Regions from separate parts of the Neobacillus pocheonensis genome, predicted to be linked through region 1. Evidence: riboswitches for the same ligand, from Rfam matches in the RefSeq annotation. Region 1 holds a riboswitch; each other region holds the start of a gene.
The links. A riboswitch is a leader RNA that binds a small molecule or an ion and turns the genes downstream of it on or off. The one in region 1 is predicted to bind S-adenosylmethionine.

Region 2: it holds a riboswitch for S-adenosylmethionine, as region 1 does, so the genes downstream of both, metK (methionine adenosyltransferase) here and mtnW (2,3-diketo-5-methylthiopentyl-1-phosphate enolase) in region 1, are expected to answer to the same signal.
Region 3: it holds a riboswitch for S-adenosylmethionine, as region 1 does, so the genes downstream of both, ABES02_RS11380 (O-acetylhomoserine aminocarboxypropyltransferase/cysteine synthase family protein) here and mtnW (2,3-diketo-5-methylthiopentyl-1-phosphate enolase) in region 1, are expected to answer to the same signal.

What each region holds. Positions count from the first base shown of each region.
Region 1 covers NZ_JBCNAD010000038.1:139,859-142,064, reverse strand. The annotation lists gene mtnW (2,3-diketo-5-methylthiopentyl-1-phosphate enolase) at 1-927, opposite strand, end outside; SAM riboswitch class I at 1,005-1,113, opposite strand; gene ABES02_RS20960 (pyridoxal phosphate-dependent aminotransferase) at 1,154-2,206, opposite strand, start outside.
Region 2 covers NZ_JBCNAD010000006.1:69,209-71,414, forward strand. The annotation lists gene metK (methionine adenosyltransferase) at 1-1,132, opposite strand, end outside; SAM riboswitch class I at 1,416-1,543, opposite strand; gene pckA (phosphoenolpyruvate carboxykinase (ATP)) at 1,809-2,206, shown strand, end outside.
Region 3 covers NZ_JBCNAD010000020.1:258,924-261,129, forward strand. The annotation lists gene ABES02_RS11375 (hypothetical protein) at 591-923, shown strand; SAM riboswitch class I at 994-1,101, shown strand; gene ABES02_RS11380 (O-acetylhomoserine aminocarboxypropyltransferase/cysteine synthase family protein) at 1,161-2,206, shown strand, end outside.

The sequences.
Region 1 (2,206 bases):
TCTGGCAATCGCTAGCGCAGAAGATTTTTCTAACGCCACCGTTCCATACGGGGACGGGAATAGTGACAAATCTGCCCCAGCATAACGTAGAAGCTTACCAAGCAGCAAGGAGTGGGCAAAACCAAATTCCGGTGAGGAAGTTAAGGCACCACTTACCGCTGGATGTGCCATAAGCGGCAGACCAATTTCTTCGTCTTCCCTTAACTCTTGGAGAACATCCAATCCGTAGGAAAACACATTAAAAAGTAATAAGTCTGCACCAAGCTCAGCAGCTTTCCTTGCCTTGTCTTTTAACTGTGAAGTCCTGCCAGTAAGGTTCACTGCATATAAAGTTCTATGTCCAGTCTCGTCATAAACCTCTTGTAAAATGGTTTTCCCATCAGTGATTCTTTTTTCAAATGGAGTTAATTGATTTTCAAACAGAATTTCATCATCCTTGACCAGATCGACACCGCCAAGAGCCTGCTGCCTAAGCTGTTCAGAAAGGAACTTGAGATCTTTACCTAGAACTCCTTTAAAAATACTCATTAAGAGCGGCCTTTCAAAAACGTTTAATTTCTTTCGAATCCCTTCGATCCCAAACCTTGGACCAGGGAACAATCGTTTTAATTCTTCCTCAAACTGTAAATCTATTAATTTTATTTTTCCATCTAATGAAAGCTTCCCAAAGACAGTTGTTAAAATAGCAGGCAGATCATTAGAAAAATTTGCAGTTGGATAGGCAATGCGTATCAATGTTTTATTCTCTTCCTCAGAATCGATTCCCTCAATGGAAACTACTCTTCCTTTATGCTTTCGCAGTTGGTTTTTCTCTAGTTCTGGCAGGTTCGTCCATGATCCAACCGTTAAGCCTAAGGCAATTTCCTCTGCTTTTTTGTCTGGATTCGTTTCATTATGCAGTAAATATGTAGCGATTAATTCAGACATTATTACACTTCCTCTCTTTCAAAAACAACATAAAAAACCTCTTCGAAAAGAAGAGGTTAGCATCACAAACTAACATCTTCTCATCTATCAGCTGTTCGCTGCAAGAATTAGCACCGTGCTTAAAAATTGGTTAAGTCGGTTGCCGGGCTTCATTGGGCTAGTCCCTCCGCCTGCTCTTGATAAGAAAACGATTCGTATTTATTCATTATTTTCACATTGGATAACTTTATTTTGGATTATCGCAAGAAAAATTTAAAATGTCAATCTTTTTTTTAAATATTTCTAAACAACTAATTCTTCTGACAGCTTCCCTCAGCCTCTCTTCGGATGATAAAAGACCAACCCGGACAAAGCCCTCTCCAAACTCCCCAAAGCCAATTCCAGGTGCCACCATAATATGGGCCTGTTCAAGAAGAATATTAGCAAACTCCTCTGAGGTTATCCCACTTGGCACTTTTAACCAGGCAAAGAACGAGCCTTGTGGGGCTGTAACATTCCAGCCAAGTGAACGAAGACCATCAATCAGAACATTTCTTCTTCGCTCATAAAGCTGATTTAACTCCTTAACACAATCTTGTGAGGCTGTTAATGCCTCTGAAGCAGCCTCTTGAACAGCCCCAAACAAACTTACATAAAGATGATCCTGCAATAGTTCTATTGCGGATATGACACTTTCATTTCCAATGGCAAAGCCAACACGCCAGCCGGCCATATTATAGGTCTTAGACAGTGTATAAATTTCAATCCCCACATCTTTTGCCCCTTCGATTTGCAGAAAGCTTATTGGTTTTTCCCCATCAAATCCAATCGCCCCATAGGCAAAATCATGGACAATACAAATATCATTTTCAGATGCAAGCTTGACCGTGTCCTCAAAAAATTCTTTCGTAGCAGTCGCTCCAGTCGGATTATTAGGATAATTAAGGAACATTAATTTGGCTTTTGTTAACGTTTCAGCGGAGATCTCGTTATAGTTCGGCAAAAAGTTATTTTCTTCTCGAAGCGGCATCGTACTCATTTCTGCCTGTGCGAGCGCAACGCCAGACCAATAGTCGGGATAGCCAGGGTCCGGAACAAGAATGGTATCACCAGGGTTAAGCAAACATTGAGGAATTTCTACCAGTCCTGCTTTTCCTCCAAAAAGAATGGCCACTTCTTTATCAGGGTCGATGGATACCCCATATTCTCTTAAATAAAATTCAGCCACTGCCTGTTTTAAATAATGATGGCCCTGAAATGGAGAATATTTATGGTTAATGGGATTGGCTGCTGCCTCTTG
Region 2 (2,206 bases), on a different contig from region 1:
TGCGGCCAAAGTGTCCATAAGCAGCTGTTTGCTTATAGATTGGTCGGCGAAGCTCTAACATGTTTATAATTCCAGCTGGGCGAAGGTCAAAGTTTGCACTTACTAGATCCACCAAAACGTCTTCGCTTACTTTCCCTGTTCCAAAAGTGTCAACAGAGATTGATACTGGTCTTGCCACACCGATTGCATAGGCAAGCTGTACTTCAACCTTATCAGCAAGCCCTGCTGCAACGATATTTTTTGCTACATAACGTGCTGCATAAGCGGCAGAACGGTCAACCTTTGTTGGATCCTTACCAGAGAAAGCACCGCCGCCATGACGTGCATAACCACCGTAAGTATCAACAATGATTTTGCGGCCTGTTAAGCCGGCATCCCCTTGTGGTCCGCCGATTACGAAACGGCCTGTTGGGTTAATAAAGTATTTCGTGTTTTCATCGATTAGTTCTTGTGGAACTACTGGATTGATAACATACTCTTTTAAGTTGCGTTGAATTTGCTCTAATGCAACTTCAGGATGATGCTGAGTAGAAATTACAATCGTATCAATGCGAACTGGCTTATCGTTCTCATCATATTCCACTGTTACTTGTGTTTTACCATCTGGACGAAGGTAAGGAAGAAGTTCCTCTTTACGAACTTCTGTTAAGCGGCGTGCCAGCTTATGTGCAAGTGAAATTGGAAGAGGCATAAGCTCTTTTGTTTCATTACATGCAAAGCCAAACATTAAACCTTGGTCTCCTGCACCAATTGCTTCGATTTGCTCATCGGACATTAAACCTTCACGAGCTTCAAGCGCTTGGTCAACCCCCATCGCGATATCAGGAGACTGTTCATCGATTGAAGTTAAAACCGCACAAGTTTCAGCATCAAAGCCGTATTTTGCACGTGTGTAACCAATTTCTCGAACTGTTTCACGAACAATTTTTGGAATATCTACATAAGTAGAAGTTGTGATTTCCCCTGCAACTAGAACTAAGCCTGTTGTTACTGATGTTTCAGCCGCAACACGCGCATTAGCATCCTTCGCTAAAATAGCATCTAAAATAGAATCAGAAATTTGGTCACAGATCTTATCAGGATGACCTTCAGTTACTGATTCAGAAGTGAACAAACGACGTTTTGTTGACATCTGAATTCCTCCTATATTAATGAAATAAAGTGAGGTTATCTGTGTGGGGCTATGTATACCTTGCCGTTTAACCTCGGGTTGATACGGAACTCATTCCCTTAGTAGTATGAAATAAACACGGGTATTTTATTAAAAAACAATAGTTTTAATAATAAACCCGGCTAAAAATTCTCACGATGGAATAAAGAAAAAGCGATAATGTAACACGAAAATATTTTTGCATATAAAAAAACCTTCCATCTCATGAGGAAAGGTTGAATGCAAAATGTTTGCGTGCCTTTCACTCTTATCGTTCAAGGTCAAGCCTTGCCTCAGGTTTAGCACCTTTGCCCGAAAAAGGTCAATCTACTTCTTCGTTTGCAGGTTGCTGGGTTTCATAGGGCCTGTCCCTCCACCAGCTCGGGATAAGAGAGTATCCGTTCAAGGGTAAATCATACCCTACACTGTCGAACAATGTCAATGAATTTTTTCAAAACTTACGCTATCATTAAAGAATAAATTATGGTTATATTTGGAATTTTTATCCATTTTAGCATTGCTTTTTACTCATTTCATGAATAATGTATAAAATACAACTTTATTTCATCAATTAGTATAGACTAATGTTTTAAATGTGTTATACTAATCGATATAAAAATTGCCATTATAAAATTAATTTAAAAGGATGGTACATGAAATGAATTCTGTTCATATTCCAAATGAATTAAAAGAATTACTAAAAGAAAATAATGTTCAAGCGCAATTATCTGTTCCACAGCTAGTTGAAAAAATTCTAAGCCGTAATGAAGGAACTTTAACTTCTACTGGTGCCGTTCGTGTTTCAACTGGTAAGTATACAGGCCGGTCTCCCCAGGATAAATTTATCGTTGTCGAAAGTTCTACGAAAGATAAAATCGATTGGAATTCCAACCAATCAATTTCCGAAGAAGCATTTACCAATCTATATTATAAGGTATTAGATTACTTAAAGAAACAAAATGAGCTTTTTGTATTCAAAGGCTTTGCTGGAGCTGATAAGAAATCTCAGCTGCCAATTCAAGTGGTAAATGAGTTTGCTTGGCATAATTTATTTGC
Region 3 (2,206 bases), on a different contig from region 1:
GCCCGTGCCAGAGAAAAAATAGAGCCGCCGGTCACTGTGAAAGGATCAGAGTGCCCGTGCCAGAGAAAAAATAGAGCCGCCGGTCACTGTGAGGGGTTCAGAGTGCCCGTGACCGTAGAAAAGCAGAGCCACCGGTCACTGTGAGAGGTTCAGAGTGCCCGTGACAATGAAAAAGCAAAGCCAACGGTTACCGTAAAAGTTCAGAGTAGATGTATCATTTTAAATCGAGAAAACTATATTCTTTCTTTCCAACAACATAATAGTTTCGCTTTAAAACCCTCCGAATAGTTTTCATTGAATCCACCCCACACCACTCCTGTACAACATTAGTAGTAATTTTCTTATCTGGAAATAGCAGCTTAATTTCCTCCACGCTTCGCAAAATCGCAGAGTCAAGCCCTTCCTCGTATCCACAATCATTACAAACCAGTTTACCGTTAGATAAGGACACATTGAAATTATCAAAGTATGAACGTTTTTCGACATATTTCTCAGGAAATCCCTGCAATAACTGTCGAGCAATAATAAAAGGATTACAGCTCTTTCTGAAAGAATAGTATAGGAAATAGCATTGGACCGGAGTGGTGAAAATGATAGAGGCCTTCAATAAGTTTCTGGAAAAAGTAAGCCAACAAGAGCATATCCTTCCATTGATTGAAGATGCAGATATACGGGTAAACCTTGTATCAAGCCAACAATCCATCCAGTTAGTAATAAAAAAAGGAGTCATTTTTACCCTGCAAAATGAACCCGCAAAATATGAAATAAGCGGCGATTTACATGCCATGACACAACTACTCGAGGGTAAGCAAAGATTACGAACCCTCCAACTAACCATAACAACTCCATTAAGAATCACATTATTGCTTGAATCCCTATTTTACCTTACGAAGGCGCAGGAAGATTTTGCAAAAATAATTTAATCATACGTATTGACTCGGAATTAACGATCAGGTAATATGTAAATAGAATATTCTACCAATTAAAAAATCAATCTTATCAAGAGTGGCGGAGGGACTGGCCCAATGATGCCCGGCAACCGGTTTGACAACAACACGGTGCTAAATCCAGCAGAGCGGACCAAGCTCTGGAAGATAAGAAGAGAGACCCCCTCTTCTTACTGAAGCGGGGGTTATTTATTTTAAAAGGGAGTGGGACTAATGGCTGAAAATCAAAAAAAATATCGGTTTGAAACATTAAGTGTTCATGGCGGTTTAGCTCCAGATCCAGTGACAGGTGCACGTGCAGTTCCGATTTATCAAAACAATGCCTATCAATTTAAAAGCACAGAACATGCAGCCAACTTGTTTAGCTTAGCAGAACCGGGATACATATATACACGTATTCACAATCCGACAACCACGGTTTTTGAAGAAAGAGTAGCTTTATTAGAAGGCGGTGTTGGCGCCCTAGCAGTCGCAAGCGGGATGGCTGCCATTACACTCGCCATTTTGAATATTGCTGAAGCAGGCGATGAAATTGTCGCAGCATCTAATCTCTATGGCGGAACCTATAATTTATTTGCCGTTACTCTCCCTAAATACGGAATTAAAGTGAAATTTGTGGATACCGATAATCCAGAAAACCTCCGCACGGCTATTTCTGAAAAAACAAAAGCCGTCTTCGCTGAAACGATTGGTAATCCAAGCTTGCGCGTACTTGATATTGAAAAAGTAGCGGAAATTGCACATGAAGCCGGAGTCCCGTTAATTATTGATAATACTTTTGCTACACCTTACCTGTGCCGACCGATAGAGCATGGGGCAGATATTGTTGTCCATTCTGCAACTAAATGGCTCTTAGGCAATGGTACAACCACAGGGGGAATCATTGTGGATGGCGGTAAGTTTGACTGGAATTCGCCAAAGTTTCCTGGCTTCATTACTCCAGATGCAAGCTATCATGACCTTGTTTATGCCGAGGCATTAGGTGCCATTGCTTATATCATTAAAGCCCGTGTGCAATTATTACGTGATCTTGGTCCAGCTTTAAGTCCGCAAAATGCCTTCTTGTTTACGCTTGGTCTTGAGACTCTCCATGTTCGCATGAAAGAGCATGTGGCCAATACTAATCAAGTAGTGGAATATTTGTTAAATCACCCCGCTGTTGAGTGGGTCTCTTATCCAGGGCATGCTTCACACCCTGATTATGATTTAGCTAAAAAGTACTTGCCAAAAGGTGCGGGATCTATGGTTATTTTCGGTAT